DNA from 4 places in the [Rhizobium] kunmingense genome. Region 1 is predicted to be linked to each of the others. Evidence: riboswitches for the same ligand, from Rfam matches in the RefSeq annotation. Region 1 holds a riboswitch; each other region holds the start of a gene.

Region 1 (7,552 bases):
TGGCATCTCGGCGGGCCGGGTCGCGGTGATCTCAGATGGAGACTATGTGGCCAAGACCTACGCCGACACCATCCTTGCGCCACCAGACGCCGGATACAAGGATACTCTGACCATTCTCTCCATCACCGATGGCAAACTGACGCAAAGCGCCTTGCCCGTTTCGAACTCGGTGACAGCAGCCCCGGAAATTCTGGAACTGACACCGGATGGCAGGACCGCTTTTGTGGCCGAGCGTCTTGGCGAACGTCCCACCGGCGCGACGACAGTAAAGGAACTACCGGCGGGCAATCGGATTTTCGCCGTCGATCTCGGCGATCCAGCCCATCCAAGGCTTGCGGATACGGCCGAAATCGACGTCAATCCGGAGGGGCTGGCGGTCAGCCCGGATGGCCGCCGGGTCGCCGTGGTCGCCAACTCGGCCGATGAAAGCCTACTGCATATTCTGGAATTCATGGACGGCGCCTTCGGGGAGGCCGCGCGCTTTCCGCTTTCAGTAGAGCGATGACCTGAGGACTTCGGCCTCATCGATAAGGCCGATCTCGGGGGTGCTGGAAACGACCGCATATGCGACCTCGCCGAGTTGCCACCACGCTGCTTCCGCATCGGAAAGATTGACGCCGGTGATCGCTTCGACCGAGAAACTGCCAGGCCTGCCTGCGAATACAGAGATGAGCGTGCCTTCCGCTGTCCGCACAGCTGCCTCGACGCTTGGGCCAAACTCTGACGGGAACACCTGGACATCGACGACCTGCCAATCGTCCGGGAGCTCTGGCATGGCTATTGCGGTTGCGGCGCGAATTTCGTCGCGATCGTAGGCCTTCACCTCTGGCTGGGATTGCATGCCGGCGCGAACCAAGGATGTCCGATGCGCGCGGATGGCCTGCTCGACGAAGGCGGGGGGATGCGCAGACGCGTTTACCTCACGGGTTCCGAGAGATGTGTTGGCAAACCAGCCCACCGAGACAAGCAGACCGACGGCCGCGATCTTCTGGAAGGTCGCCCACATGCGCGCATCCGAAAGCCCGGTCTCAAGCCGGCGAGCAGCATGCCGGGTCTGCGGTGTGCAACTGGCATTTTCCATCGACATGGCAAGCTTCAGGGTCGATCGAACGGTGAGGTCCGTCATGACACGGGTGGCTGCGTCCGGATTTTTCGACAGGAAGGATTCGACACGCACGCGCCCAGCCGGATCGATTTGGCCATCGACATAGGCGTCCAGATCGGCTTCGGAAATAGGTACGGTCTCAGTCATTGCCGCCTCCAACGATGTGTAGATGGATGGGATTTCTCGGAGTATTCTCAAAATCGCGCAGCGCCGCCCGTGCTCGCGAGACCCGAGACATCAAGGTGCCGACAGGAACATCGAGAAGCTCTGCAGCCTGCTGATAGGACATGTCCTCGATCGCGATCAGGTGAAGCGCTTCGCGTTGATCTTCCGGCGGAGTGTCGAATGCGGACCGAATTTGTGCGAGGCGAACACCATGCTCCTGATGGGCAGGATGGGATGTTTCAATCTCGGCGTTTACGGCCATCTCCCGCCGTGTGCGGGATAAAGAGCTTCTGACACGATCGATATGGGTGTTGTGAAGGATAGACAGAAGCCAATTGCGCAGGTTGGCGCCGCGGCGGAAGCTCGAGCGCCGCTCATACGCGCGTATCAAAGTGTCGTGGACGAGGTCCTCGGCATCAGCCGGATTGCGCGCAAGCGAACGCGCATAGCGCTTCAATGCGCTGAGTTGGCCTAGAACGTCGAACATGCGTCTCCTGTCATCCATGATCAGATATACGGAGCCAATTTTCTTTTGCTTGCATGGTGCGACGAAAAAAATCGACTGCGGTTGATAGGAGCCTGCTCAGAACCGTGAAATCGACTGCCACCTGGAAATTTTTCGATTGGCGTTGCAATTTTTTCCGGGTGGGCTCCGTATACTCCAGCATGAGACACATTCACCAGCTAGCCCGGCCGCATTTATTGGCTCCAAAAATATGCCACAAGCTCGATGGCGCGGTTCAACGCACTCGATCAGCCCGGACCCATTGAGCCTTGGCCGGCACCAACGCCGATCCCTTTCCCCTACGAAGCGAGACCGTCGATGACAGCGACCAAGGATAACTTTTTCAAGCCGGGTAGAGACGAAGATGAGCCTGCCTCGAATAGAGCGCCCGGAGCACTGGATATCGTGGAAGCAGAGGCGGCGGCGCGGGCGGAGAAGACCAAGCGTCTGCGCGAAGCCCGACTACAGTCCGCGTCATCGAGTTCAGGCCGTCCCTAAACGACTTGCGGATTTTGCTCATCAGCCTCGCGATTGATATTTTCACGCTCTTCAGTGCTTAGCACCCTCGGATGTTTTTAATGCAGGAAATCACTGCCCCGATCGTCAATTTTCTGAACGAATACCCCGAGTGGGCCGCAATCGTGGTTGGGCTGACAGCCTTCTGCGAGTCTCTGTTCATTGTCGGCGTGCTCTTCCCGGCTACTCCTATTCTGCTCGTCGTCGGTGGGATGCTTGCGGCGGGTACTGCCGATCCAGCTCCCGTGCTCGCTGCTGCCATATTCGGGGCCGTCACGGGTGACATCGTTTCCTATCTGATCGGCAAAAAATCAGGCCGGCGCATCACGTTCAGCCCGGCAGCGAAGCGGCATAGGACAAGCATTGCGAAGGCCCGTGTTTTCTTTCGGAAGCATGGGATGCTCGCAGTGTTCATGGGGCGGTTCTTCGGGCCGCTGAGAGCGACTGTACCGTTTGTTGCTGGTATGATGCATATGAAACAAGCGAAGTTCCAAGCGGCCAACATCGCCTCGGCCGTTATTTGGGCGCTCGTCATGCTGATGCCCGGGTGGATGGCGGTTGAAGGATATCAATCCCTGTAGCGAGGTGACCACTCTGTTCACGCAGCGAGTTACGCGCACATAATGCAACGATGTCGCGTAATTAGCCCTACGTCATGAAGATAGAGCGTTGATAAGCGTAAGCACATTTAACGGACTTGAGGGGCGATACCCATCAGGAGCTGCGAAAAACGCAGGCTTGGGCGTAGCGCGGAGTAACTTCCGCCGATAGCATGGCCGGATCATAAGTACCTATTACCCAAGTCGAGTAATCGAGCGATAATGATATTGGAAGTGACGTATGAAAGCTGCCCCCAACACTGCCAAAGCCATGTCCGAACATTGGAATGGGCGGGCAAACCGCTTCAACAGTGCGGCATCGCACAAGCGTAACTATGACGATTGGAAAAGCGTGTTTTCGGCGGCGCTTGAGGGAGATGCCCGGACCGCAATCGATCTTGGAAGCGGCACGGGTGCGTGCGCATTGTTGCTCGCGGAGCTGGGCCATCGGGTCATCGCAGTGGATGGTTCAGAGGGGATGTTGTCTCACGCCCGTCAGGATGCCGAGGCCCGTGGCCTCGACCTGACCTTTGTTCATTCGACGATGGACGATGCCGAAATTCCTGACGCAAGCGTTGATATCGTTACTTTGCGCAATGTTCTCTGGACGCTTGAGAACCCCGCGGGTGCGCTGTCCCTGGCTAACCGCATCCTGAAACCGGGTGGCAAGCTTCTGGTTTCAGACGGCCTATGGTTCCTACATCGCGACAACGACAGCGCGGCCGAGTTCGGCAACGAACTGCCCTTTTTCAATGGCCTGACGGATATTGATGCGCGTGCACTGCTGCACGAGACCGGTTTCGGCGAGGTGCAGTCCTGGAAGCATCTCTTTGAGACGCATCCCTATGGTGCCGTCTATGACGACAGCAGCCGCATGATCGACTATTTCGTGCTGACCGCGACAAAGCCGTCCTGATCCGCGACGCAGGCTTGCGCAACGGTCTCAAGCCTGTATAGCTTGCCGCCGTCGGTTCCCGAAAGGGACGAACAGGGAATTCGGGACGGAGCAATCCGTCAAACGAAACTGCCCCCGCAACTGTAGGCGGCGAGCATCCTTTCATCGGCCACTGGGCGATTGTGCCCGGGAAGGCGAGAGGAGGCGTTGACCCGTCAGTCAGGAGACCTGCCGACATCGAGTAACGTAACGCCGGCGGGGTGTCCGGAGGAGGAAGCGGATGTTTGCAGCGTCTTTGCGTGCTGTTCCGAATGGCGGTGAAAACCGGCAGGCGGATTTTCCGTGCCATCTTGATGATCCCCGATCGGGTCCATTTCACTGACCGGAGATTGATCATGACGAAACTCAAGGCAGCTCTTGCCTTCTCGGCCCTCCTGTTCGCCAGTTCCGGCGCCTATGCCGGCTCAACCACATATCCGCTCAAGATCAGCAATTGCGGTCAGGAACTGACCTTCAACGCTGCGCCGAAGAGCGTCGCTGCCGTTGGCCAGTCGACGACGGAAATGCTGTATGCACTTGGCCTTGGCGACAAGGTTGTTGGCACGTCGGTCTGGTTCAACGAGGTTTTGCCGGAGTTCAAGGACGTCAATGCCAAGGCTCCGCGTCTGGCAGACAACCATCCGGGCTTCGAGGCCGTGGCGGCCAAGAAGCCGGAATTGGTGACGACCCAGTTCGAGGTTCATGTCGGCCCGCAGGGCGTGGTCGGCACGCGCCAGCAGTTCAACGAGCTTGGTATCAACGTCTACGCCATGCCGGCGGATTGCGTCGGCAAGGACAACCTTTCGGGCGGTGACGGCGCACGTAAGACGCCATTCTCGATCGATACAGTTTACCGCGCCGTCGATGAACTCTCGACGATTTTCGATGTGCAGGACCGCGGCAACAAGGTTGAAGAGCAGCTTCGTTCACGGGTCGACGCGGCTGCGGCCAAAGCCAAGGCACTCGATCTGAAAAACGTCTCCGCGGTCTTCTGGTTCTCGAGCGCCGACATCGAACTCGATCCCTTCGTTGCCGGTCAAAAGGGCATTCCGGGCTTCATCATGAACACGCTCGGCGTGAAGAACGTGGTAGAGAGCGATGAGGAATATCCATCCGTTGGTTGGGAAACTATCGCCAAGGCCAACCCGGATGTCATCATCATCGCACGTATGGATCGCCGCCGCTATCCGGCCGATGACTATCAGGTGAAGCTCGATTACCTCAAGAGTGACCCGGTGACCCGCGAAATGAAGGCCGTCAAGGAGGGCAGCATTGTCGTGGTCGATGCTCATGCCGTCCATGCGGGCATTCGAATTCCAGCCGGTATCGAGGCTGTCGCCGACGCGCTTGAAGACATCAAGGGCAAGCAGTGACGGATATCGTGGTCGAGCGGAACGGACAGATTCCCATACGCCGGATCGGTTATCTGATTGGCTCCGTTCTCCTGCTCCTCATTGCCATCGCGTTGGGCGTCTCCGTCGGGGAGACGTCCATGCCGATCCATCTTGTCGGCCAGACATTGGTCAACAAGATGTTTGGCGCAACCTATCTCGTTGATCCGATCGATGCGGGTATCATCTGGAACTATCGGCTGACGCGCGCCATCGTGGCGGCCTGCTGCGGTGCGTCGCTGGCCGTGTCCGGCGTGGTTCTGCAGGCCATGCTGCGCAATGCGCTGGCCGACCCCTATATTCTCGGCATCTCCGCCGGTGCTTCAACGGGTGCGGTCACCATTCTGATCCTCGGCATCGGCGGTGGGCTTCTTTCTCTGCCCATCGGTGCCTTTGCCGGCTCGCTGATTGCCTTTCTGCTGGTCATCATGCTGGCGCGCGCCGCAGGTGGCGGTGTCGGCATCCAAGCGACCGGACTTGTCATTCTCGCCGGCATTGCCGGTTCGCAGCTCTTCAACGCACTGACCTCGTTCATCATCACTCGTTCCGCTAATGCCGAGCAGGTGCGCGGTGTGATGTTCTGGCTGATGGGGAACCTCAGCGGCGTGCGCTGGAACGATGTATTTCTTGCTGTCCCGATCGCCATTCTGGGTGTCTGCGTCTGCATATGGCATCGCCGGGCACTCGATGCCTTCACTTTCGGCGCAGACTCTGCGGCCTCACTCGGCGTGCCGGTTCGCAAGGTACAGGCGATCGTCATCGGAACGGCGGCGATGATAACCGCAGTCATGGTCAGCATCGTCGGTTCGATCGGTTTCGTCGGCATCGTCATACCCCATGCCGCCCGCTTCCTCGTCGGGCCACGCCACGCCCGGCTCCTGCCGGTCTCGGCACTGATGGGAGCCGTGTTTCTCGTGCTGGCCGATATCGGCTCGCGGGTGCTCGTGCCCAATCAGGTCCTGCCGATCGGCGTCATCACCGCCCTTGTCGGCGCACCGGGGTTTGCCCTCATCCTCATTCGCGGAAGGCGCATTCGATGATCCTGGCGGCTGAAGATTTAAGCTGGAAGGTGCGAGGCAGCAGCATCGTGGAAGATGTTTCTTTTGACGTACGGGAGGGAGAGACGCTTGGACTTATCGGTCCCAACGGTTCCGGCAAATCGACGCTGCTGAAACTGCTGGCCGGCATCCTCACACCCTCTTCCGGAACAGTCATTCTGCAGAAGCAGCCCATGGCGCGGATGAACCGGCAGCAGGTTGGCCAGACCCTGGCATTTGTTGAGCAGCAAAGCGATACGCTTGAGCGCTTGACTGTCCGGGACGCTGTCGAACTTGGCCGGACGGCGTGGTTGTCGGCACTGCAGCCGTGGTCAGCAAGGGATGACAAGATCGTCGCCGAGGCCTTGCGACAGGTCGATATGGCCGACATGGAAAAGCGGTCGTGGCATACGCTGTCAGGTGGCGAAAAACAGCGCGTTCATATCGCCCGCGCGCTCGCGCAGCAGCCAAAAATCTTGCTGCTCGACGAGCCGACCAACCATCTCGACATCCAGCATCAACTGTCGATCCTCGGCTTGGTTAGAGCGCTTTCCATTACGTCGGTGATCGCGCTCCACGATCTCAATCAGGCGATGTCTTGTGACCGTATCGGTGTGATGTCGAAAGGATCGCTGCTGGCGGTTGGGACGCCTGCCGAGATTTTGACGCTCGATCTGATCCGTGACGTCTTTGGTGTCATGGCTCGTTTTTTCGAAGACACGGACGGCTCTCGCCTGATCCGTTTCCGATCCATTCAATGAGGTTTCCATGCGTTCCATCCTTCTTGCTACTCTTCTGATTTTGCTGCCAATCGCTGCCCATGCCGAGACTTTTGAAGTAAAAATGTTGAACGGTAACGCGACCGGCGGCATGGCTTTTGAGCCGGATTTCCTGTCATTGAAGCCCGGCGACAAGGTGAAGTTCCTGGCGACGCAGCGGGGACACAATGCAGCGACGATCAAGGATTTTCTGCCGGAAGGAGCAACTCCGTTCAAGGGAAAGATCAACCAGGAGATTGAAGTCACTTTCAATGAAGAGGGCTTCTACGGGATCATGTGTACGCCGCATTACGACATGGGGATGGTCATGATTGTCCGAGTTGGCGACGCTCCATTATCCGACATGAAGCTTCCGGATGACGTTCGTCCGGGGGCGGTGAAGCGTTTCAAGCATATAGTTGAAAGAAATCAGTGATACCGCATTTGAATTGACGAGGTCGGCGGTTCATGCCTTTCAAGAGCTCAAAAATAGGACACAGAAGCAGCTTGCCTTGAGAGCATTGCACATCGCGACCTATAGC
Region 2 (7,552 bases), on a different contig from region 1:
AGCCGGCGATTGCCTCCGGCTCTGTTCTCGGCGGCGCGCCGGGTGGGCGCGATACGGCCCTTCTCGATCCATCGATGACGGTGCAGGCGGTGGATGCCTTCGTGCTTTCCGGCGGCTCGGCCTTCGGGCTTGATGCTGCTGGCGGCGTGCAGGCAGGTCTGCGCCAGATCGGCCGAGGCTTCGAGGTCGGCACGACGAAAGTCCCGATCGTGCCGCAGGCGATCCTGATGGATCTGCTGAATGGCGGCAGCAAGGACTGGGGCCTCCACTCGCCTTACCGGGACATGGGCTATCAGGCCTTCAACGCAGCCGGATACGGTGCCTTCGATCTCGGTACCGTTGGCGCAGGCACCGGTGCGACGACCGCAACGGTCAAGGGCGGTATCGGTTCGGCCAGCGCCACAACTTCTACCGGCCACCGGATTGCAGCCCTGCTTGCCGTCAATGCCATGGGCTCTGCAACCATTGGCAATGAACCTTACTTCTGGGCAGCACCTTTCGAGCGGGATGGCGAATTCGGCGGGCTCGGCCTGCCAAAAGAATTCACCCAGGATCATTCCGCGCTTCGGATGAAAGGTATAAAGCTGACGGCAACGACGATCGGCGTGGTCGTTACCGACGCGGCACTGACGAAAGCACAGGCGCATCGTCTGTCGATCATGGCCCATGACGGCCTCGCCCGCGCCGTGCTGCCGGCCCATCTGCCGGGCGATGGCGACACGATCTTTTCCGCCGCGACCGGTAAAAAGCCCCTTGGCGACATGACGGCCTTTGCCGAACTTTGCCACCTCGCAACGCTCGTCACCGCACGCGCCGTGGCACGTGGCGTCTATGAGGCGACTGCCTTGCCGGTCGAAGGCGCGCAGCAAAGCTGGCGAGATCGCTTCGCCGGCTAAAGGCTTTGGAAGGCCGCTTCCAGCCTCTGCCATCCGCCTTCATCGGGAAGCCCGATGCGAAGATCATTCGGCCGCTCGTCAAATCGTCTGGTGATGATGCCGCGGCTGCCGAGATGGTGAAACAACGCCTGCGCGCGCTCATCCCGGATGGTGCGGAACAGAGACGTTCCGCCGAGAATGCCGAAACCCGCGGCAGCAAGCAGTCCATCGAGCCGCGCCGCCTGTGTCACGAGGCGTGCCCGCATCTCGTCCTGCCAGTCGATATCGGCCAGTGCCTCGCTCGCAACATGCAGTGCCGGGCCGGAGACTGCCCACGGCCCCAGCCTGCCCTCGATCCGCCGTACGGTCTCCGGCTGCGAGATGGCAAAGCCAAGCCTCAGGCCTGCCATGCCATAGAACTTGCCGAAGGAACGCAGCACCAGAAGCCCGCCCTCGCCGACAGCTCCGGCTACGCTTTCCGCCTCCGATACATCCATGAAGGCCTCGTCCACGACGAGCAGCCCGCTCTTGGTCCGCATGCAGGCTGCAAGAGCAAGCATATCGCCTTTCGATACGATACGACCGGTCGGATTGTTCGGATTGACCACGACGGCAAGATCGGCACGCGCCAGGCGGTTCAGGTCGTCGGTCTCGGTAACGTCGAAACCCGCCATTTTTGCCGCGCGGGCATGCTCCGCATAGGCGGGCGACAGCACCGCCGCGCTCTTGCCTGCGACACGGCCGGCAAAAAGTCCGGCAATAACCGGCAGGAGCATCTGCGTGCCGGGTCCCGCGGCGATATGCGCTGAAGACGGCGCGGAATAGGCCGTCGCCGCAATTCTCTTCAGATCATCGAGCAATGCCGGTTCGGGAAGTCGCGACAAGGCATTGCCGGGGATCGGCGAATGCGGATAGGAATAGGGACTGATTCCGGTCGACAGATCGATCCACGGCTCGGACGCTTGGGGAAACAGCGCACGCGCCCTGGCAAGATTGCCGCCATGCTGAATAATGCCGCTCATTTCAGAGATAGCCACCGCAATGTTCCTTCTCGCATTTCTCGCGCTGATCGTGGAGCGCTTCACCGGCTATCCGAACTGGTTGTTCAGGCGCATCGGCCATCCCGTGACCTGGATCGGCCGGCTGATATCGGAACTCGACCGCCGATGGAACCGGGAAACCGACGATTTCGCCACCCGCAAGAACATGGGCATCAAGGCTTTGCTCGTTCTTCTGGCGGTGGTCATCGTTGTCAGCGCCATCCTTCAGGATATCCTGCTTGCCCTTCCGCTCGGCCCGATCGTGCTGATCCTTGTCGCCGCCAGCCTTCCCGCCCAGAAGAGCCTGGAGCGGCATGTGCGCGATGTGGCGTCCTCGCTCAAGCATCACGGCCTGCCGGCCGGCCGCGCAGCCGTTTCGAGGATCGTCGGACGCGATGTCGACCAGCTCGATGAAGCGGCCGTCTGCCGCGCGGCGATCGAAAGCCTTTCCGAAAACTTTTCCGACGGCATCGTTGCACCGGCCTTCTGGATGGGCATCGGCGGCCTGCCGGCCGGCGCGGCCTACAAGGCGGCCAATACCGCCGACAGCATGATCGGCCATCGCTCGCCGCGCCACGAGGCCTTCGGCTGGGCGGCCGCGCGTTTCGACGACGTGATCAACCTGCCTGCATCCCGGCTGACCGCGGGGCTTTTCGTCGCGTCCGCCTTCTTCGTCCGCGATGCATCGCCGGGCAATGCCATCAGGGCGATCCGCCACGATGCAAGACATCATCGCTCCCCCAATGCCGGCTGGCCGGAAGCTGCGATGGCCGGCGCTCTCGGCGTCGCTCTCGCCGGCCCGCGCAGCTATGCGGGCGAGATGATCGAGGCCCGCTATATGGGCGAAGGCGGACGCACCGAACTGACCTATGACGATATCTATGATGCGCTGAAGATCGCCCGTATCGCCGATATGCTGCTGATCGGACTTTTCGGCGCCCTGGCGCTTCTCATCTGGCAAGTCTGAGCAGCCCGGTCAGATCGAGATGCCGCTCCATATGCGCGGCAAGACGATTAAGAATGGCATCGACATTGGCCTCGTAATCGAGACCCGACGCCCCCCCACCCAGTCGCGTGATCCACGCCGACCGCTGCGCGTCATCGGAAAACAATCCATGGACGTAACTGCCGACAACCCGCCCATCGGCCGAGCAGGCCCCCTCTGACTGCCCAGCGATCGTTGCAAACGGCCGCGCGCAATCGACGCCGGAAGTCCGGCCGATATGCATTTCATAGCCAGCGAAGGATATGCCGTCGAAACTGGTGCCCGAGACGGCTTCGAGCCTCTTGGTGCCGGCAAGCACCGTCTCTACATCGAGCAGGCCAAGTCCTTCGACGGCGCCCGGCTGCCCCTCCGTACCCTCGGGATCTGAAAGCCGCCTGCCGAGCATCTGGTAACCGCCGCAAAGCCCCAGAACGCGACCGCCGCGACGGTGATGCGCAGCAATATCGACATCGAACCCGGCCTCGCGCAGGGCGCAAAGATCCGCAATCGTCGCCTTCGATCCGACCAGCAGCACCAGATCGCAATCGCCGGGAATGACCTCCCCGCGCCGCACCCGGATAAGCTCGACATCCGGTTCGGCTTCCAGCGGATCGAGATCGTCGAAATTGGAAATATGCGGCAGGATCGGTACAGCGATACGGATTTTTGCGCCCGGCTTGCGGGCAAAGCTCTGGTTGAGGCCAAGCGCGTCCTCTGCCGGCAGCAGTGCCGCATCGGCGAAATGCGGCAAAAGGCCGATGGACTGCCAGCCGGTAAATCTGCCGATCATGTCCATGCCCTCGGCAAACAGCGCCGGATCGCCGCGAAACCGATTGACGATAAAGCCACGGATCATCGCTGCATCGTCGGCGTCTATGACGAGCTTCGTGCCGGCAAGACTGGCGATAACGCCGCCTCGATCGATATCGCCGATCAGTACCACGGGCACGTCGGCGGCACGGGCGAAGCCCATGTTTGCGATATCGTTGCTGCGCAGGTTGATTTCCGAGGCACTGCCGGCCCCTTCGACGAGAACGAGATCGGCTCTCTCCCGCAGTATCTCGAAGCTTTGCAGCACCCTCGGCAAAAGCTTCGGTTTCAGATGCTGGTATTCGGACGCCTTGGCATTGCCTTCCACCCGCCCCTGCACGACGACCTGCGAACCGATATCGCTTTGCGGTTTCAGAAGAACCGGGTTCATGTGGACGCTGAGGGGCACGCCGGCGCCGCGCGCCTGCAGCGCCTGCGCGCGGCCGATCTCGCCGCCATCCGCAGTGACCGCGGCATTGTTCGACATGTTCTGCGGCTTGAACGGCAGAACGCTCAGTCCACGCAAACTGAAGGCACGCGCCAGACCTGCAACGATGAGGGACTTGCCCACATCGGAGCCTGTTCCCTGGAACATCAGCGACTTTGCCGGCATCGGTCAGAACTCGATTCCGGCCTGGGCTTTGACGCCCGCCTTGAAGTGATGCTTGACCAGCGACATCTCGGTGACGAGATCGGCCGCCTCGATCAGCGCCGGCTTCGCGTTGCGGCCGGTGACGACGACATGCAGGTCCGGGCGGCGGGCAGACAAGCCGGCGACGACCTTTTCGAGATCGAGATAGTCGTAGCGCAGGGCAATGTTCAGTTCGTCGAGAATGACGAGACCGATCGTCTCGTCCGCCATCAGCTCGAGCGCCTTCTCCCACGCCTTTTCGGCTGCCGCGATATCGCGCTTCAGGTCCTGGGTTTCCCAGGTAAAGCCTTCGCCCATCGTATGCCAGACAACGCGATCGCCGAAGACGGCGAGCGCCGGCTGCTCGCCCGTCGACCATGCGCCTTTGATGAACTGCACGATCCCGACGCGGCGATTGTTGCCGAGCATGCGAAGCGCTAGCCCGAAGGCTGCGGTCGACTTGCCTTTGCCGGGGCCTGTATGGACGATGAGAAGACCCTTTTCGAGGGTCTTCTCGGCGACTTCCGCATCCTGAACCGCCTTGCGGTTCGCCATCTTGGCGCGATGGCGCTCCTCGGCGGTCTGATCGACGTCTTTCACTATGCTGCAAGCTCCCGGTTTGATCCGATGGATGCGGCCTCGCCGCTGCGAAGTTTCTGCCGCAATACGCCGGCCAGCGCGCCGAGAACAGCCCAGAAGACGAGGTTGGTTGCATAGACGGCATTGACGAAGCGGGCATGAAGCTCGATCGGCACGGCCGTCTCGTGCGTAGGCGGCAGCGGTGCACCGATGAGATGCGGGGCCACAAGAAGCACGATCGCCAGCGCCGCAAGAAGCGCCGAACGGCTATAGGCGAGAAGGCCGAGACCAATCGCGGTGCACACCACTGTCGCCGTCCACCAGACCTGGCGCGGCCCGAGTTCCGCCGCCGGCATGCCCGGCAGTTCCGGCGGCAGGCCAAGGCCGGGTGCCAGGCTGACGGTAAGGAAGCCGGCAATGCCGAACATCAGGCCGCCGCGCCATCCGCCAAACCCGCCGAGTGCCTCGGCGACAGCAATGGCAACGAGCGCGAAACCAACCGCAGAAAGAATATTGGCTGCAGCGGTGTAGATAAAGCGCTCCAGGCCATCTGCAGGCGCCCAGGCTTCCGCATCGTGATGATGGTCGGCTTCGGCAGGCGCGGCAGCACCGGCGGCCGGGGCCACGTCATGGGAGTGCCCGGCATCTTCCCCACCGGCAGTCTCAAAGGTTTCGGCCGCAAGAATGAGCGGCACCGTGGAAAAGCTCTGCATCACGGTCATCAGGAGACCGGACAACAGGCCGGCGATCACCGCCGCAAGGACGATGTTACGAAACAGCGACATATGGGAATTCCTCTTTAGTGGCAGGGAAATGCCAGCGAATGGCGCGTATCGTGAGCCGCGTTATGGACGACTTCCAGATGCGAGAAGCCGACAAAGCCGACGATGAAGAGACCGAGAACGGCCGACATGCCGAGAGGAAGGATTTTGGATGCGGAGACGCTGACTGCGCCTGCGGCGGAGCTAACCATGGATTTCGTCTTTCTGCCCTCCACCCGAGGGCTGTTTAAAATGCCGAATGTCCCTGGCAGGTCTCCTGGCTTGCGGATCTGGCGCCCTTGCCCGCCTTCCCGGATCTCTCCAGTGGCGTAACGGCCTGGTGGCCGTGTTGGGCAAAAGCTTTCCGCCTACAGTTGCGGGGGCAGCCGCGGAATTGACGAGCTTCGTCGCACCGCATTCCCTTGGGTAGCTCGTTGAAGCACCAAAGACACGATCACTATAAACAATTCGGTTGTCTCGGCAATCGGCTTTGCGACATTGACAGTTCACCACCGGAAAGCTTACTTGAACGGCATGACGGTCCCTTGCCGGCAACGGTCGGGGCTAAGAGAGAATGCGGTGCGGATGGCAATCATCCAATGCCGCGGCTGCCCCCGCAACTGTGTGCGGCGAGCCATCCTGCCAGAAACGCCACTGGAGACATCCGGGAAGGCAGGCAGATGGTGACGACCCGCGAGCCAGGAGACCTGCCGTTCAAAAATTGCGCTTTTCCGGCGGGGTGCTCCGGGCGAAGCTTTCTTTCCACTGCAGGATGGCTCGTCCGCCTGTTGCGCACCCCGATTGTAGACAGACCGGCGGTATGCGGCCCGATGACGAGTGACGTGCGAAAGAACGATGGCGAAACGGCCGCCGGTGAAGCAGACGTGACGATCTTCGTCTGCACCAATTGTCGTGAGGCGACCGACAGTCAGGCCCGTCCAGGTGTTGGCCTGATCGAGGCGCTGCGCATTGCTGCCGAAGGCAAGCCGCTCGCCATCAAGCCCGTCACCTGTCTCGCCAATTGCGACAAGAGCCCGAGTGCCGCCTTCAACCACCGCTCCGGCTGGTCCTATGTCTTCGGCCACCTGTCCAACGACAATGCCGACGACATCGTCACCGGCGCGATGATGCTGGCTGAGGACGAGCGCGGCTTTCTTCCCCTTCGCGGCCGCCCCTCCTGCCTGCGCGGCAAGGGCATGACGGCCCGCATTCCACCCTTTCATCATCACGAGGACATGCCTTCATGAACGTCAATTCCGGCACCAAGTTCGACAAGGTTCCCTGCACCGTCATCACCGGCTTTCTCGGCGCCGGCAAGACGACGCTGATCCGCAACCTGATCGAAAAACTCGACGGAAAGCGGCTGGCGATCATCGTCAACGAATTCGGCGATGTCGGTATCGACGGCGAAGTGCTGAAGGGCTGCGGCATCGAAAGCTGCCCGGATGACAACATCATCGAGCTGGCCAACGGCTGCATCTGCTGCACGGTTGCCGACGATTTCGTTCCGGCGATCGACCAGATCCTCTCCCGCGAGCCGCGCGTCGATCACATCCTCATCGAAACCTCGGGCCTTGCTCTGCCGAAGCCGCTGGTTCAGGCCTTCCAGTGGCCGGACGTGAAAGCGCGCGTCACCGTTGACGGCGTCATCGCCGTGGTCGACGGCTTGGCGCTGGCCGAGGGCCGTGTCGCCGATGACCACCACGCATTGGAAGCCCAGCGTCAGGCGGATGCTTCCATCGATCACGACGATCCGGTGGAGGAGGTCTTCGAGGACCAGGTTGCCTGCGCCGACATGATCGTGCTGACCAAGACCGACCTTCTGGACCAGGCCTCGCTCGCCGCCGCCAAGGGCCGCATTCAGGCGCATC
Region 3 (7,552 bases), on a different contig from region 1:
CCAACGCTTCGGCAAGGCGGCCCTGCGCCTGCGCTTCGATGAGCCAGTTGGTTGCCGTTTCGAGCGCCGCGATCGCTGCACGCAGGCGGCCAGCGGTTTCGCCGAAGACGGCGGCATCACGGGCGGATACTTGGTCGGCCACCTGTTTCAGTTCCGACAACAGGCTGCGGACCTGATCGCCGCCGGAGAGCGGCAGCTTACGGGTGACGAGATCGATCGCCTGGATGCCGTTGGTGCCCTCGTAGATCGGCGCGATGCGGGCATCGCGCAGATAGCGGGCGGCACCGGTTTCCTCGATGAAGCCCATGCCGCCATGGACCTGGATGCCGAGCGAGGCGACATCGACGCCGATATCGGTGGAGAAGGACTTTGCGATCGGGGTGAGCAGCGCGGCACGCTCGGCCCAATGGCGGGCCTCATCACCTCGGCTATGATGCGACATGTCGGTGGCGTGGGCACAGGCATAGCAGATGGCGCGTGCGCCCTGCGTCAGCGCCTTCATGGTCAGAAGCATCTGCGCGACATCGGGGTGCTCGACGATCGGGTTCATGCCGTCACCGGGGGCGCCGGGCGCCTTGCCCTGGGTGCGTTCCTTGGCGAAGGCCAGCGCCTTCTGGGTGGCGGCTTCGGCGACCGCCACGCCCTGGATGCCGACGGCCAGGCGAGCATTGTTCATCATCGTGAACATGCAGGCCAGGCCTTTGTTCTCCTCGCCGACGAGATAGCCGACCGCGCCCATTTCCTCGCCGTAGCGGCCGTCGCCGAAGATCATCGTGCAGGTGGGCGAGCCGTGGATGCCCAGCTTGTGCTCGATCGAGTGACAAAGCACGTCATTGTGCTCGCCGAGCGAACCGTCCGCTTCGACGAGGAATTTCGGCACGAGAAAGAGCGAGATGCCGCGCGTGCCGGCGGGTGCGTCGGTCAGGCGGGCGAGAACCAGATGGATGATGTTGTCGGCGGCATCATGCTCGCCCCAGGTGATGAAGATCTTCTGACCGAATATGCGGTAGGTGCCGTCGTCGCGGCGTTCGGCGCGGGTCTTCAGCACGCCGAGATCCGAACCGGCATGGGGTTCGGTCAGGTTCATCGTGCCGGTCCACTCGCCCGACACCATCTTTTCCAGAAAGACATCCTTCAGCGGCTGCGAGCCATGGGCGACCAGCGCTTCGACGGCACCCATCGTCAGCGTCGGGGCGAGCGCGAAGGCCATGGAGGCGGAATTCCACATTTCCAGCGCCGCGACGTTGAGCATATGCGGCAGGTTCTGGCCGCCATAGGCTTCCGGCGCGGTCAGGCCGTTCCAGCCGCCCTCGCGCCAGAAGCGGTAGAGATCCGGCCAGCCTTCCGGCGTCTTCACCTCACCTTCGGAAAAGGTCGCGCCCTCGCGGTCCCCGGCATCGCCGCGCGGGGCTATCTCGCCGGTGGCGAAACGGCCGGCCTCGGCAAGGATGGCCTCGACAAGGTCGGGGCTCAGGTCGCCGAAGCGGCCCTCCTCCAGGGCGGCACTCAAACCTGCGACATGGTTCAGCGTGAAGGAGATCTCCTCCACCGGGGCGCTGTACATATGATCCTCCTCATCAAAAGTGCAGCCTTGCCTTTTTCGGCAACAATTGACGTTTTACGTAAACGTCAATGCGATTGTCAATCGGCAGGTTGTTTCATCATGATCCAGACGCGTATGAGGGGAAAGTGAAATAATCGGAGCGCCACGCCCTCACGGCGCTAAAGATTCCTTCGTGAGTTCGGCGTAAGACAGGCACGGACCGCTGGAGAAAGCCGATGGACACGCCGCCGCTGATGACGCCCGCCATTCCCGGCCTCGTCTGGGCCTATCGCTTCGATGCGCCGACACGTTCCTGCGTGCGGCTGCCGCTGGAGGCGACGGTCAACGAGCTGACCGTTTCCGACGGCTTTCTGTGGCTGCACCTGAACCTTGCCGACAGCCGCGTGCCGGCGTTTCTGGAAAGCCTGCCGGGGCTGACGCAGCCCGCACTTGCGGCGCTGACGACACGCGACACCCATGCCGCGGTCATTCTCGACGAAGGGCTGGTCTATGGCACGATGATCGATTTCCAGAAGGAGTTCGACAGCGATACCCGCGATATCGGCTGGCTGCATTTCTTCGTCTCCGACAGGATCATCATCACCACGCGACTGCAGCCGCTGCGCTCGATAGACCGGCTGAAGTCAGCAGTCGAGAAGAACGCGGCACGCTATCACCGGCCGATCGACGTGTTCGAGACTTTGGTGGCGGAGTTCCAGCGGACGATGATCTCGCTCGTCATGGAGCTGACCGACGAACTGAACCTGATCGAGGATTTCGTCTACGACAACGCGCCGAAAGACGAGCGGCGCAGGCTGGCGCCGGTCCGGCGCACCATCGTGCGGCTGCATCGGCACCTGCGCACCGTTTTGACCCTGATGCGCCGCGCGATGGCGGCCGACGAGGACGACATGCCGCCCGGCTTCGACGATGCGGCGGCACGCCTGATCGGCCGGCTGGAGGCGGTGGACCACGACGTCTATGCGCTGCAGGAGCGGGCGCGGCTCCTGCACGAGGAAATCGATTCCAAGCTTTCGTCGGAAACCAACCGCCACCTCTACATCCTGTCGCTGATGACCGCCTTCCTGCTGCCGCCTTCGCTGGTGACGGGCTTTTTCGGCATGAACACCTCGTCGCTGCCGTTTGCCGAAGGCCTGCACGGCACCGCCTTCGCCTTCGGCGCGATCGTGCTGTCCGTCGCCGCCGCCTGGTGGCTGCTGCGGCGGGTGGGTATCCTTTAGCCGCAACGAAAAACCCGCGCTCCGGTGATTTCGCGGAGCGCGGGTTCGAATGTCATGCCGTGGCCTTGCCTGCCCTAATCAATAGAAGGGCGAGTAGCAGGTCTGGCGCGGGCCGTTATACGGCTGGAAGGTGTTGGAATAGCTGTCGTAGGAACGATAGCGGCCGGCACACCAGTCGTAGTGGCGCGGATTGAGGCCACCGCTGCTGCGATAGACCGGGGCCGGTGCGGGCTGCACATAGCGCGGCTGCGAGGCGATGGCACCGCCGATCAGCGCGCCGGCGCCGAAGGCTGCCAGCGGGTACCAGTAGCCGTCATTGTGGCGGCGATAGCCACGACGGGACTCGCGGTAACCGCGATGGCCGCCATACCAGCCACGACGCGGGCCGTCGCCACGCCAGCGACGCGGAGGACCGTAGTCGCGATAATACTGGACATTGGTCACGTCAGACGCCACCGGGGCGCTCGGGACTGCCGGCAAAGGCAGCGCCTGGGCGGACCCCAGCGAGCCTGCAAGCACGATGGCCGACACGGCGGCGACTGCGATCTTCTTGAACAGAGTCATCTCTTAACTCTCCATTCCCTTGTTGAGACACGAGCAGAGAACGTTGCAAACGTTCCTGTATTCCGCATTCCAGAAATCTATTTCGCAGCAGCCTTAGAAATTTCTCGCTGAACCGCAGATTAACGGGCGCTTCGGTGGCGTTCACGCCTCCGTTACGCCCGTCAATTCAATCACCTGCCGGTTGCTTACCTGTAAGGCGAAACGCAGGTGCGGCGAATGCCGGCGCTCGGAATATAGGTGTTGTCGGAAGCGCGGTAGGTGCGGTAGCGGTTGGCGCACCACTGGACGTGGCTGCCGCCCGAGGCACGCGGCTGGTTGGCGATCGCACCGCCGATGATCGCGCCGGTCGCAAAGGCTGCAAGCGGGAACCAGTAACCGTTGTGATAGCGATAGCCGCGGCGGCGCTCGCGATAGCCGCGATGGCCGTTGTGATAGCCCTGGCGATAGTAGCGGCGATCCTGGCGATAGCTGCGGCGGTCACGGTCGCGATACTGGACTTCCGTTACCTGCGCAGCATTGGCGGCAGAGGCAACCGGAACCGGCATGACCTGAACCGCCGGCATGGCGGCGGCGGGCATGAAACTCGTGGCCAGAACGGCAGCCGCCGTCAGCGCAGTGGCAAGGCGCATGCGGAATGCGGTCATCGGGGATGTTTCCTCATCTGTAGATTGGCGATCTACAATGCGAAACACCCCGATTTTGTTCCAATGGAACTTTTACCGGTCAGGCGACAGCCGAGAGCGTCGCGTCCTTGCCCTTCAGCCGGTCGATCATGAAGTTGGCGTACCATTCGACGAACTGCATGACGCCGCCCTCATGGGCTTCCGAATAGGGACCCGGCTCGTAGGCCGGCGAGCGGATGCCGAAGGCATTTTCCTCGACGATCTGGCGGTCCTGGTCGTTGGTCATGTTCCACACATGGGTGAGTTCGTCGACATTGTAATCGACGCCTTCGACCGCTTCCTTGTTGACCAGCCAGGTGGTGGTTACCGCGGTTTCTTCCGGCCCGATCGGGATGACGCGGAAGGAGATCGCATGGTCGACCAGCATGTGGTTCCAGGTGGTCGGATAGTGGAACATCAGCATCGTGCCGATGTGGGAGATCGTCACGTCTTCCGACAGCGAGCGGGCAACCGCCGGGCGGCCGTTCATCGTATAGCTCTCGGCATCCTCGACGAGCGGCATGCGGGCAACGCGGAACTGGCCATCACGCGACATGTTGAAGGTGCTCGGCAGGCCGGCGGCCTCGCAACGGCTCCAGTGTTCGGAGATGAACGGATCGTCGCCGGCGCCCTGCACGCCGGTCGCGGTCGGCGCTTCCGGGTAGGTGCGGCAGAGTTCCGGGTGATTGCCGGCGCAGTGGTAGCACTCGCGGTTGTTTTCCCAGACGAGTTTCCAGTTGCCCTTCTCGATGATCGTATTCTTGGCGGCGACCTTGGTTTCGGAAATGCGGTGCGGCGCCATGTAGGGCTCGATCGTGGCACGCACGGGCGCGAAGTCCGGGGCTTCCTGCGCCAGACAGATGAAGATGTAGCCCGCGACGACCTGGCAGTGGAGGGGTTTCAGGCCGAACTGCTTCTTGTCGAAATTGTCGCCCATATGGCGGGCCGACATCAGCGAGCCGTCATGCTGGTAGGTCCACTGGTGATAGGGACAGACAAGGCGCGTCGCCGAACCCGTATCCTTGGTGCAGACGCGGTGGCCGCGATGGCGGCAGGTGTTGTGGAAGGCGCGGATATCGCCTTCGCGGGTGCGGATGACGAGGACCGGGTAATCACCCACCTGAAGGGTGAAATACATGCCGCCCTTTTCCAGCTCGCAGTCATGGCCGACGAACAGCCAGTCGCGATACCAGATCATCTCCATGTCGAGCTTGTAGTAATCCGGATCGATATAGAACGGCTGTTCAAGGCTGAAACCTTCGCGGCGGTTCTTAAGCTGCCGCAGAACCTGACTATGAATGTCCATATGCTTCCTCGCACTCCAGGCAAGCGACGGGGCATGGACAAGCCGACGGTTACACATTCCGCCAATTCCTGTCCCGAACGCCCACCGCGATCGGTCATCACTCCGGCTCAGGCTGGTTTCCGGGCTTCGGAGCTATCCCTAAAGGACTGACATGGCACCTTCCCGAGCGGCCGTTCGGCTCTGTCCCAGTGGTTCGGGGTTTCCCCCGTGCCATGCCTTCAACTCCGCCACCGTTGCGGGGGCAGCGCCGGTAAGGTCTCAATCGACCCGCCGGCTTCCCAATTCTCCGCCTCCCCTAGCGAGGCGGCACCATGAGCTTGATCGCATTTAAACGTGACTGCCGCCTGTCGCATAGGCGACATTGCGACATCGGCGACTGTATTGGCGACGGGGCCTGTTTCGTGCCGGATCGGCAAGCTGTGCGGCGGAAAGACACTGTTAAGATGTTACTAATACGATCCGCCGCGATCGAGAACGGAAGAGTCAGGACAATGCCAGGACAGATCCGCTATTACGAGGTCAATGGACAGCGGCCGTTTACCGCGCCACAGCGCAACGCGACCGCCCATTCGGAATTCCTGCGCACCGGCAAGATTTCCCGCGCGCGGCCGATCTGGATACCGGACGAGCGCCGATATCTCAGCCATGACGAGGTGGCGGAGAAGACCGGGCGCAAGCTAGAGACCGCCGGTGAGACGACGCATATGCGGCTCAACACCTTCCATCGCTCGATCAGCCTGCCGAAGCTCATCTTTCACCGCACGCTCGATGGCAGCCCGCATCTGGGCTATTGCCATGTGACGGCGGCGCGGACGTTCTTTTCTCCCGAAGCGCTGGTGACGTGGTCCTTCTACATCGCCAACTTCTTCTCCGAGATCGGCGAGGAGGACGACTTCTTTGCCCGGATCAATCCGCGCGGTTCACGCATGTATTTCGCCGTGGCGATCGAGGGCGAGGCCGGCCAAGGGGCGAAGATCGACCGCAGTTTCCGGCAGAACGGGCTGTTGTTCCAGACCAGCGACCCGCGCGAGGCGATGCGCAACGTGCTGATGCTCGGCGCGCCGGATGCGACCGTACGCGAAATCATCAAAAGGCTTTGAAGCCGCGGCCCCGAGGCTGTATTGACGGCACATGACAGCCGCAATCATCGACATAAAAGCAGAACCTGAACGCGCGATCCGCGAAGGCACCCGCGTGCTCGGCCTTGACCTTCCCGTCGCCATTCCGACCGAGACCGTCTACGGGCTTGCTGCCGACGCGACGCGGGCGGAAGCGATCTCGACGATCTACGAGACAAAGGGCCGGCCGCGCTTCAACCCGCTGATCTGCCACGTCTGCGATATCGCCATGGCGGAGCGCTATGCGGTGTTCGATCCCCTGTCGCGCAAGCTGGCGGAGGCCTTCTGGCCCGGACCGCTGACCATCATCCTGCCCTTGAAACCCGGCAGCGCGATCCATCCGCTGGCGACGGCGGGACTGGAAACGGTCGGCCTGCGCTGCCCGGCCGGTTTCGCCAGCGACCTCATCCGCGCCTATGACCGGCCGCTTGCGGCACCGAGCGCCAATACATCCGGCAAGATCAGCCCGACCAGCGCACGCCATGTGATGGATGATCTCGGCGGGAAGCTGGAGCTGATCATCGACGGCGGCGCTTCGCCGGTGGGTGTCGAATCGACGATCATCCGCGTCGATCCCGAAACCGGCACGATACTGCTGCTGCGCCCCGGCGGGCTTGCCGCCGACGAGATCGCCAGCGTTGCGGGCCGGGCGATCAGGCGGCGCGAGGGGCCGGCGGCGATCATCGAGGCGCCGGGCATGCTCGCCTCCCATTATGCGCCGGGGGCGGCGGTGCGGCTGAATGCGACATCCGTCGAAGAGGGCGAGGCGCTGATCCGCTTTCATGATGTGCAGGTTACAGGCATCGAGAAAGCCAAGGCGGTTTTCGATCTCAGCCCATCCGGCAGCCTTGCGGAAGCGGCGGCAAACCTGTTCGAATACCTGAAGCGCGCCGATGCCACGGGTGCGGCGCATATTGCCATTACCGCCATTCCCGACGGGGGACTGGGCGAAGCGATCAACGACAGACTGGCGCGCGCGGCAGCGCCACGCGATGGGGAGACTTAGGCATGGACGTGATGACACCGGCAGCGGACCTGCTCGACCGCTTTGCGGCAATCGTCGGCGAAGCCAATGTGGTGCGCGACCAGACGGAGCTTGCGCCGCGCCTGATCGAAAA
Region 4 (7,552 bases), 670 kb from region 1:
TTCATCTGGCCGAGGCCGATCGCATGACTGTCCGCATTGCCCTTGGCAACCGAAGGCACCGAGGTGATGTCGCTCATGTCGGAGACCGCCGTCAGCGCCCGGATCGCGGTCTCGATCGTTTTGCCGAAATCGGCACTGTCCATCGCTGCCGCGATATTGAGCGAGCCGAGATTGCAGGAAATATCCTTGCCCATATGCTCGTAGGAAAGATCGGCGCCATAAGTGCTGGCATCGCTGACCTGCAGGATTTCGGAGCACAGATTGCTCATGGTGATACGCCCGGCAATCGGGTTGGCACGGTTCACCGTGTCCTCGAACATGATGTAGGGATAGCCGCTTTCGAACTGGATTTCGGCGATCACCTGGAAGAATTCGCGGGCCTTGATCTTCTTCTTTTTGATCCGGCTGTCGGCAACCATCTCCTCGTATTTTTCCGTCACCGAGATCTCGCTGAACGCGACGCCATAGACGCGTTCCACGTCATAGGGCGAGAACAGGTACATATCCTCGTTGTTCTTGGCGAGTTCGAACGTGATGTCGGGCACCACGACGCCGAGCGACAGCGTCTTGATGCGGATCTTTTCATCTGCATTCTCGCGCTTGGTATCGAGGAAGCGCATGATGTCGGGATGGTGGGCGTTGAGGTAGACGGCACCCGCGCCCTGACGCGCACCCAGCTGGTTGGCGTAGGAGAAGGAATCCTCCAGCAGCTTCATCACTGGAATGACACCGGATGACTGGTTCTCGATCTGCTTGATCGGTGCTCCGGCTTCGCGAAGGTTGGTGAGCGACAAGGCGACACCGCCGCCGCGCTTGGAAAGCTGCAGCGCCGAATTGATGCCGCGCGCGATGCTCTCCATATTGTCTTCGATCCGCAGCAGGAAGCAGGACACCAGCTCGCCGCGCTGCTTCTTGCCGGCATTGAGAAAGGTCGGCGTCGCCGGCTGGAAACGGCCGGAAATGATTTCGTCGACCATATCGCGGGCAAGCGCCTCGTTACCGCGCGCCAGCGCCAGCGCCACCATGCAGATACGGTCTTCGTAACGCTCCAGATAGCGTTTTCCGTCAAAGGTCTTCAGCGTGTAGGAGGTGTAATATTTGAACGCGCCGAGGAAGGTGGGGAAACGGAATTTTCTCTCATAGGCATGGTCGAACAGGTCGCGGACGAAATTGAACGCATACTGGTCCAGAACCTCCTGCTCGTAATAGCCTTCCGTCACCAGGTAATCGAGCTTCTCCCTGAGATTGTGGAAGAACACGGTATTCTGGTTCACGTGCTGAAGAAAATACTGCTTCGCCGCCTCGCGGTCCCTGTCGAGCTGGATCCTGCCATTCTCGTCGTAGAGATTGAGCATGGCGTTGAGCGCGTGATAGTCGAGCCCGGCCTCGGCCGCCTTCATCGACGCTTTCGGCTGGGAAGAGGCGGAGGACTTCACGCTCCCATCCCGCATTGTAATAGAGCTTGTCGCGTCCAAAATCGTTCCAATCCGTGTTTGACGTGATCGACATCCTCCGCAGTGCCGAGAAGCTCGAACCGATAGAGTAGCGGCACCGTGCACTTGGCGGAGATAATGTCGCCGGCGCGGCCGAAGGCGGCACCGAAGTTTGTGTTGCCGGCGGCAATCACGCCGCGGATTTGCTTGCGGTTGTCCGCGTCGTTGAGAAAGCGGATCACCTGTTTGGGCACAGCGCCCCTGTTCTCGCCGCCGCCATAGGTCGGGACGATCAGAACAAAGGGGGCGTCGGCTGCGAGCGCATCATCGCTGTCGATCGGGATGCGTAGGGCGCCAAGCCCCAGTTTTTCGACGAAACGGTGGGTGTTTTCCGACTTGGTGGAAAAATAGATCAGGCCACCCATCCCGCTCACGCCATGGCGGGCAACAGGCTGCTGATCATGTCGGGGCGGAACCCCGCCCAATGCTGCTCGCCGGCGACTACGACCGGCACCTGCCGATAGCCGAGGCCCTGCACCAGCTCATAGGCTTCCGCGTCGACGGAAACGTCGACGACGCTGTAGTCGATCCCCTGGCGATCGAGCGCGCGGGTGGTCGCCGTGCACTGAACGCAGGCGGGCTTGCTGTAGACGGTAATCATCATGATGGTCCCTTGTTGATAGGCGCGACAAAGCACTCGGACATCCGCAGATGTCCGGGCAAATAACCTGAGATGAAGGCAGACGCTGACGCTTGCCGGACGCTTAAACGCCCGTCATTCGCGCTGACGTATATGGAAACTCGAACTCATGGACTTCACCCCGAAGTGGCTCATGCGGACTGCCGGGGAAGGCGCACGCACGGAAACATCCCGCACGCTCACGCTACCTTCCGGACACCCCGCCCGTGGACGTTTTCGCTTGAGGCAGGTCTCCTGGCTCGCGGGTCGTCGCATCCGATCCGCCTTCCCAACGCCTTATGCGTCAGTGGACAAATCGACCGGATGCTCGCCGCTTACAGTTGCGGGGGCAGCTTCGGCATTGCTCGGCCTTTCAGGGCCTCACGCACCGTATTCCCGTCTTAGCTTCCGATGCGAATCGGAAGAACCTCGAACACTAGATATAGTAGACGAGACGGAAAATCCGTCAACAACTATGAAGCCTCATCCTCAGGGAAGTTTCGAAATCTGCCGATCGCCACAATGACCGCCCGACAATCATTGCCTCCGCAGGCACTCCACCGGGAAAGCGCATGGAGGCCGCGTGTGGTCAAACGGCCATCGAGTTTTCCCTCTCGCCAGAGACGTGCGTCTTGTCGATCGCGGCAGCAAGGCAGAGACGTGAGAAAAAAGCATTTCCTTTGCGGCTCAGGATGGCGGCCCTTTCTCCGAAAAGGATCAATTGTGGAACATCGTTTCTCGTGGCGACTTTGAGCTTTGGTTAAGTTGCGCGCCAAACAAGGAGCCATTTGATGTTTGTCAAAGCCGTCACCAAAACCGTTTTCGGACTTGCCCTGTCGATCGCGACGCTGGCCGCCACCCAGGCCTCTGCCGATGCGACGCTGGATCGTATCAAGGGCCGCGGCAAGCTCACCGTCGGCGTCATCCTCTCGGGCGCACCGTTCGGCTTCATCGATCCGAAGTCGCAGGAGCAGAAGGGTTACAATGTCGATATCGCCAAGGCGCTGGCAGCCGATCTCGGCGTAGAGCTGGAAACGGTGACGGTGACGCCGCCCAACCGTGTCCAGTTCCTGCAGCAGGGCAAGGTCGATATCCTTATCGCCAACATGCAGTATACCGAAGAGCGCGCCAAGGTTCTCGACTACGTGCCGACACCTTACGACCGCGCCGGCGGTGCTGCCGTAGTGCGCAAGGACAGCGGCCTTAAGGACTGGGCCGACCTCAAGGGTAAGCCGGTCTGCATCTCGCAGGGCTCCAACTACGCGCAGCCGCTGGCGGAAGAATATGGCGCCGTCGTCAAGGGTCTCCCCAGCCAGCCGGAATCGCTGCTGGCGTTGCAGGGCGGCAATTGCGTCGCTGCAGTCCATGTCGGCGCGACCGTCGGCCTGCTGCTGGTAGACCGGGCTGACGAATGGAAGGACTATGCCATCCCCTTCCCGACCGAACTGATCCCGTCCGATAGCGTCATCTGGCTGCGCAAGGGCGAGGCAGACACGCAGACTGCACTTGATGAAGCCGTCAAGAAGCTGCATGCTTCCGGCAAGATGCTTGAGCTGGCCAAGGCCAACCGTTTGCTCAACACCAAGTATCTCGAGGAAGAGAACAAGAAGCTTTCCGCCGCCCAGTAAGCGGAAGCTGCGGTAAAGCCACATGCAGGATATGAACCTTACCAGCCTGTTCGTCGATCTGACGGGCAGGCTGGGCCTCAATTACGAGTTTCTGGCGACGGGCTACGAGGCGCAGATCTGGCGTGACGGGTTCATCACCACGCTCTATCTGGTTGCCGTCACCATTCCCGTCAGCCTGATTTTTGGCCTGATCTTCGCCGGCTGCCTCACCTCGGGCAGGCTGTGGCTTTCTGCACCCGTGCGCGCGTTCGTGGAACTGACCCGCAACACGCCGACGCTGGTGCAGCTGATGTTCAGCTTTCTCGTCCTCAACACCGTCGTCTCCAACCTGTTCGGCGGCGCCCAGAACAACCCGCTTTCGCCGTTCTTCTGGGTTGTGGCGGTCGTCGGCCTGCATATCGCCGCCCTCCATGCGGAAGCCATCCGCGCCGGCATCGAATCCGTGCCGGCCTCGATGATCGAGGCCGCGCGCGGCATGGGCTTCAGCCAGTTCGAAATCCTGCGTTACGTACAGATCCCGCTCGCCTTCCGGGCCTCTCTGCCGGCGATCGTCAACGGGCTGATCAACCTCGTCAAATCCACCACCGTCGGCAATGCCATCGCGGTCAGCGAAATCACCTATGCCTCGATCATGGTCTGGACGCAGCGCGACAATGTCGTGGAGCTGATGATCGTGCTTCTCGCCTTCTTCAGCCTGATTAATTTCGTCGTGGCCCGCATCGGCCAATGGGTGGAGCGCAGGCTCGCCATTTCGGGGTACGGGCTATGAGCATGACAGCGATACAGACACCCAGAAAAAGCAGCCTCGTACTGCGCTATGTCGGCTTCGTGGCCCTGCCGCTGCTGGTCGTCGTCTGGTCGTTGATCGACCTGTCGCTCGGCCGCGAACTGGTGGAGTGGATCCCCTATCTCGCCTCCGGCTTTTCGATGAACATCCTCATCGCCGTCTGCGCCATCACGCTCGGCACCACGGCCGGCGTGCTTTTGGGCCTGATGCAGCTCGCCCCCTACTGGTTCGTCCGCTGGCCGGCCGCAACCTATGTGCAGATCTTCCGCAATGCCCCGGCACTGGTGCTGATCTTCGCCACCACCTACATTTTCCCGTTCGAGATCGTCGTGTTCGGCAACTACCTGCCGTTTCCCGATTGGGTCAAGGCGGTGATCGGCCTTGCCATCCTCTCCAGCGCCTATATCGCCGAAATCACCCGTGGCGCCGTTCTGTCCATTCCCACGACACAGTGGGAAGCCACCAAGGGGCTGGGTTGTTCGCGCATCCAGGCACTCCGTTACGTCATCCTGCCGCAATGCGTGCGACGCTCGCTGCCGCCCTGGATGAATGTCGCCTCGTCGATGGCCATGGGCACCTCGCTTGCTTCGCTGGTCGGCGTGCATGAACTCATGCATGCGGCGACCGATGCCAGCACCGCCGTGCGCCGGCTCGATTTCACCATCATCGCCTATGTCGTGGTGATGGCCGCCTTTTTTACGCTTTGCTACCCGATTTCCCGCCTGACACGCCGCCTCGAACAGCGCTTCAATGCGGGCTGAAGGAATTTGATCATGACTACATCCGCCGACACCGCGATCGTGAAGCTGGAAGACGTTCATCTGTCCTTCGGCCAGACGCAGGTGCTGAAGGGCATCGACCTGACCATCAACAAGGGCGATGCGGTTTCGATCATCGGTCCGTCCGGATCGGGCAAGTCGACGCTCCTGCGCTGCATCAATGCGCTGGTGACGCCGCAGCGCGGCAGGATCACCGTTGCCGGCACGCGCGTGGACGAGCTGACGAAGGAAAGCGAACGGATCGAGTTGCGCAAGCGCGTCGGCATCGTCTTCCAGCAATACAATCTCTTCCCGCATCTGACCGTGCTCGAAAACATCGTGCTGGCGCCCACCCGCATTCTCGGCGCCGACAAAACCGCCACCGTAAAGCTTGCCCGCGAACTGCTGGAAAAAGTGCGGCTGTCGGAAAAGGCCGATGCCTATCCGGGCCAGCTGTCCGGCGGTCAGCAGCAGCGCGTGGCGATTGCGCGTGCGCTTGCCATGAAACCGGAACTCGTCCTGTTCGACGAAGTCACCTCGGCGCTCGACCCGGAAACCGTGGGCGAGGTTCTGTGGGTGATCCGCGACCTCATCCGCGACGGCATGACCAGCATTCTCGTCACCCATGAAATGCGTTTCGCCGAAGAGATCAGCGATACGGTCGTCTTCACCGAAAACGGCCTGATCGTCGATCACGGCTCGCCGCAGCAGATCTTTCACCATTCCGACAATCCGCGCATCCGCCAGTTCGTCGGCGGCCTGTCGGGCGGGCGCGGTTCGGTACGCGACGGCGAGGGAATTTGAGCATGGCCAACGCTCCGCTGACCAGCGCCTTTGCCGCAGCCATCGTCAATTCCGATCCCACCCTTGATCGCGCGGCCATGGATGCAGCCCGCACGGCGATCATCGATTTTCTCGCCTGCACGATTGCCGGTGCTGCCGACCGCACGACCGGCGTTCTTGCGAAGGCCGTCGGCGGGGATCTGCCGGGGAATGCGATCCTCGTCGGCAGCAATGGCAAGGCCGACCCGCTGGCCGCAGCCGTCGTCAACGCCTATGCCGGCCATGTGCTGGATTATGACGATGTTCATTCAAGCGTCCGCGGCCATCCGACAACGGTCATCGTTCCGGCACTGCTTGCGCTTGCTGCCGAGCGCCGGTTTTCCGCCGAAGCCCTTGTTGCTTCCTATGTGGTCGGACTGGAAGCGATGGCGCGGCTTGGCCTCTCGCTCGGCTCAAGACATTACGAGAATGGTTTTCACGCCACCGCGACACTCGGCCCGATCGGTGTTGCCGCCGCCATCTGCCACCTGAGCCAGGCCTCGGTGCATGAAACCGCGGTCGCGCTCGGCCTTGCCGCAACACAGGCATCCGGCCTGCGGCTGCAATTCGGCTTCGATGCAAAACCCTATCACGCCGGCATGGCGGCCCGCTCCGGCCTTCTGGCCGCAAGACTAGCGGCCGCAGGGTTTGGTGGGGCGCCCGATTTCCTCGACAATCCGGTCGGCTTCCATTCCGCCTATGCCTTCGGCGCAGGCAAGCCGGAACTGACAAGCCACAACTGGGGTTCGCCCTGGCAGATCGTTTCGCCCGGGCTGACGCTGAAGGCCTATCCCTGCTGCACGGCCAGCCATCCGGTCGCCTCGCTGGGCATAGACCTTCACCGCGAGGGTCTGGATGCAGCGCGGATCGAGAAGATCACCTTCACCTATCCTCCCGGCGCTGACGCCGCTCTGGTCGTGACCAACCCCACCAATGGCATCGAAGCGCGCTTCAGCCCGGAATACGTGTTTTCCGCGGCTCTGATCGATGGTGCGCTCAGGCTCGATCATTTCGACGAACGCCCGGTCGACCAGCGTATCATGACGCTCGCCACCCGCGCCGGCCGCCGCCATGACGAGACGTCGCCGCGCATGTCGAGCGATCCGGCCACCCGCTTTGTCATCCTCGATATCGCCCTTGAAGACGGCAGCACGATCAACCGTCGTTTCGACGGCCTGCCGGGCGTGACCGATCCGACCGAAAAATTCCGTGACGCGACCGCCGCCAACCCGGCCTTCGCCGACATTCCAGCCCTTGTTCGCAGCATGACGAGCGAGGCCGACCTTGGCCGGCTGCTCGCCCTGCTCAACCAGAACCCAGTTTGACGAAAGATTTTGCCATGAGTGACGCAATGAGTGCCAAGAGACAAATCCATCTCGGCCTGTTCCTGCAGGGTGCCGGCCACCACGTTTCCGGCTGGCGTCATCCCAAGGCCGAAGCCGGCA

Evidence for each region. A riboswitch is a leader RNA that binds a small molecule or an ion and turns the genes downstream of it on or off. The one in region 1 is predicted to bind cobalamin.
Region 2: another riboswitch for cobalamin. It lies ahead of AC0JZ4_RS06195 (CbtB domain-containing protein); the one in region 1 lies ahead of AC0JZ4_RS21155 (ABC transporter substrate-binding protein).
Region 3: another riboswitch for cobalamin. It lies ahead of AC0JZ4_RS01475 (aromatic ring-hydroxylating oxygenase subunit alpha); the one in region 1 lies ahead of AC0JZ4_RS21155 (ABC transporter substrate-binding protein).
Region 4: another riboswitch for cobalamin. It lies ahead of nrdH (glutaredoxin-like protein NrdH); the one in region 1 lies ahead of AC0JZ4_RS21155 (ABC transporter substrate-binding protein).

Annotation. Positions count from the first base shown of each region.
Region 1 covers NZ_CDRNXG010000002.1:581,930-589,481, forward strand. Annotated here, with positions in the region: gene AC0JZ4_RS21130 (YncE family protein) at 1-505, shown strand, start outside; gene AC0JZ4_RS21135 (anti-sigma factor family protein) at 491-1,252, opposite strand; gene AC0JZ4_RS21140 (sigma-70 family RNA polymerase sigma factor) at 1,245-1,775, opposite strand; gene AC0JZ4_RS21145 (DedA family protein) at 2,354-2,872, shown strand; gene AC0JZ4_RS21150 (class I SAM-dependent methyltransferase) at 3,132-3,806, shown strand; cobalamin riboswitch at 3,842-4,035, shown strand; gene AC0JZ4_RS21155 (ABC transporter substrate-binding protein) at 4,181-5,197, shown strand; gene AC0JZ4_RS21160 (FecCD family ABC transporter permease) at 5,203-6,255, shown strand; gene AC0JZ4_RS21165 (ABC transporter ATP-binding protein) at 6,252-7,013, shown strand; gene AC0JZ4_RS21170 (pseudoazurin) at 7,021-7,446, shown strand.
Region 2 covers NZ_CDRNXG010000001.1:1,243,351-1,250,902, reverse strand. Annotated here, with positions in the region: gene AC0JZ4_RS06225 (P1 family peptidase) at 1-896, shown strand, start outside; gene cobD (threonine-phosphate decarboxylase CobD) at 893-1,897, opposite strand; gene cbiB (adenosylcobinamide-phosphate synthase CbiB) at 1,917-2,882, shown strand; gene AC0JZ4_RS06210 (cobyric acid synthase) at 2,866-4,323, opposite strand; gene cobO (cob(I)yrinic acid a,c-diamide adenosyltransferase) at 4,327-4,941, opposite strand; gene AC0JZ4_RS06200 (CbtA family protein) at 4,941-5,705, opposite strand; gene AC0JZ4_RS06195 (CbtB domain-containing protein) at 5,720-5,893, opposite strand; cobalamin riboswitch at 5,932-6,143, opposite strand; cobalamin riboswitch at 6,203-6,410, shown strand; gene AC0JZ4_RS06190 (DUF1636 family protein) at 6,512-6,928, shown strand; gene cobW (cobalamin biosynthesis protein CobW) at 6,925-7,552, shown strand, end outside.
Region 3 covers NZ_CDRNXG010000001.1:262,738-270,289, forward strand. Annotated here, with positions in the region: gene AC0JZ4_RS01455 (acyl-CoA dehydrogenase) at 1-1,564, opposite strand, end outside; gene AC0JZ4_RS01460 (transporter) at 1,780-2,784, shown strand; gene AC0JZ4_RS01465 (BA14K family protein) at 2,863-3,348, opposite strand; gene AC0JZ4_RS01470 (BA14K family protein) at 3,534-3,992, opposite strand; gene AC0JZ4_RS01475 (aromatic ring-hydroxylating oxygenase subunit alpha) at 4,072-5,316, opposite strand; cobalamin riboswitch at 5,410-5,646, opposite strand; gene AC0JZ4_RS01480 (DUF6656 family protein) at 5,808-6,416, shown strand; gene AC0JZ4_RS01485 (L-threonylcarbamoyladenylate synthase) at 6,448-7,440, shown strand; gene AC0JZ4_RS01490 (FAD-binding oxidoreductase) at 7,443-7,552, shown strand, end outside.
Region 4 covers NZ_CDRNXG010000002.1:1,247,041-1,254,592, reverse strand. Annotated here, with positions in the region: gene nrdE (class 1b ribonucleoside-diphosphate reductase subunit alpha) at 1-1,400, opposite strand, end outside; gene nrdI (class Ib ribonucleoside-diphosphate reductase assembly flavoprotein NrdI) at 1,433-1,858, opposite strand; gene nrdH (glutaredoxin-like protein NrdH) at 1,864-2,097, opposite strand; cobalamin riboswitch at 2,341-2,559, opposite strand; gene AC0JZ4_RS24145 (transporter substrate-binding domain-containing protein) at 2,904-3,740, shown strand; gene AC0JZ4_RS24140 (amino acid ABC transporter permease) at 3,763-4,509, shown strand; gene AC0JZ4_RS24135 (amino acid ABC transporter permease) at 4,506-5,288, shown strand; gene AC0JZ4_RS24130 (amino acid ABC transporter ATP-binding protein) at 5,301-6,089, shown strand; gene AC0JZ4_RS24125 (MmgE/PrpD family protein) at 6,092-7,432, shown strand; gene AC0JZ4_RS24120 (LLM class flavin-dependent oxidoreductase) at 7,459-7,552, shown strand, end outside.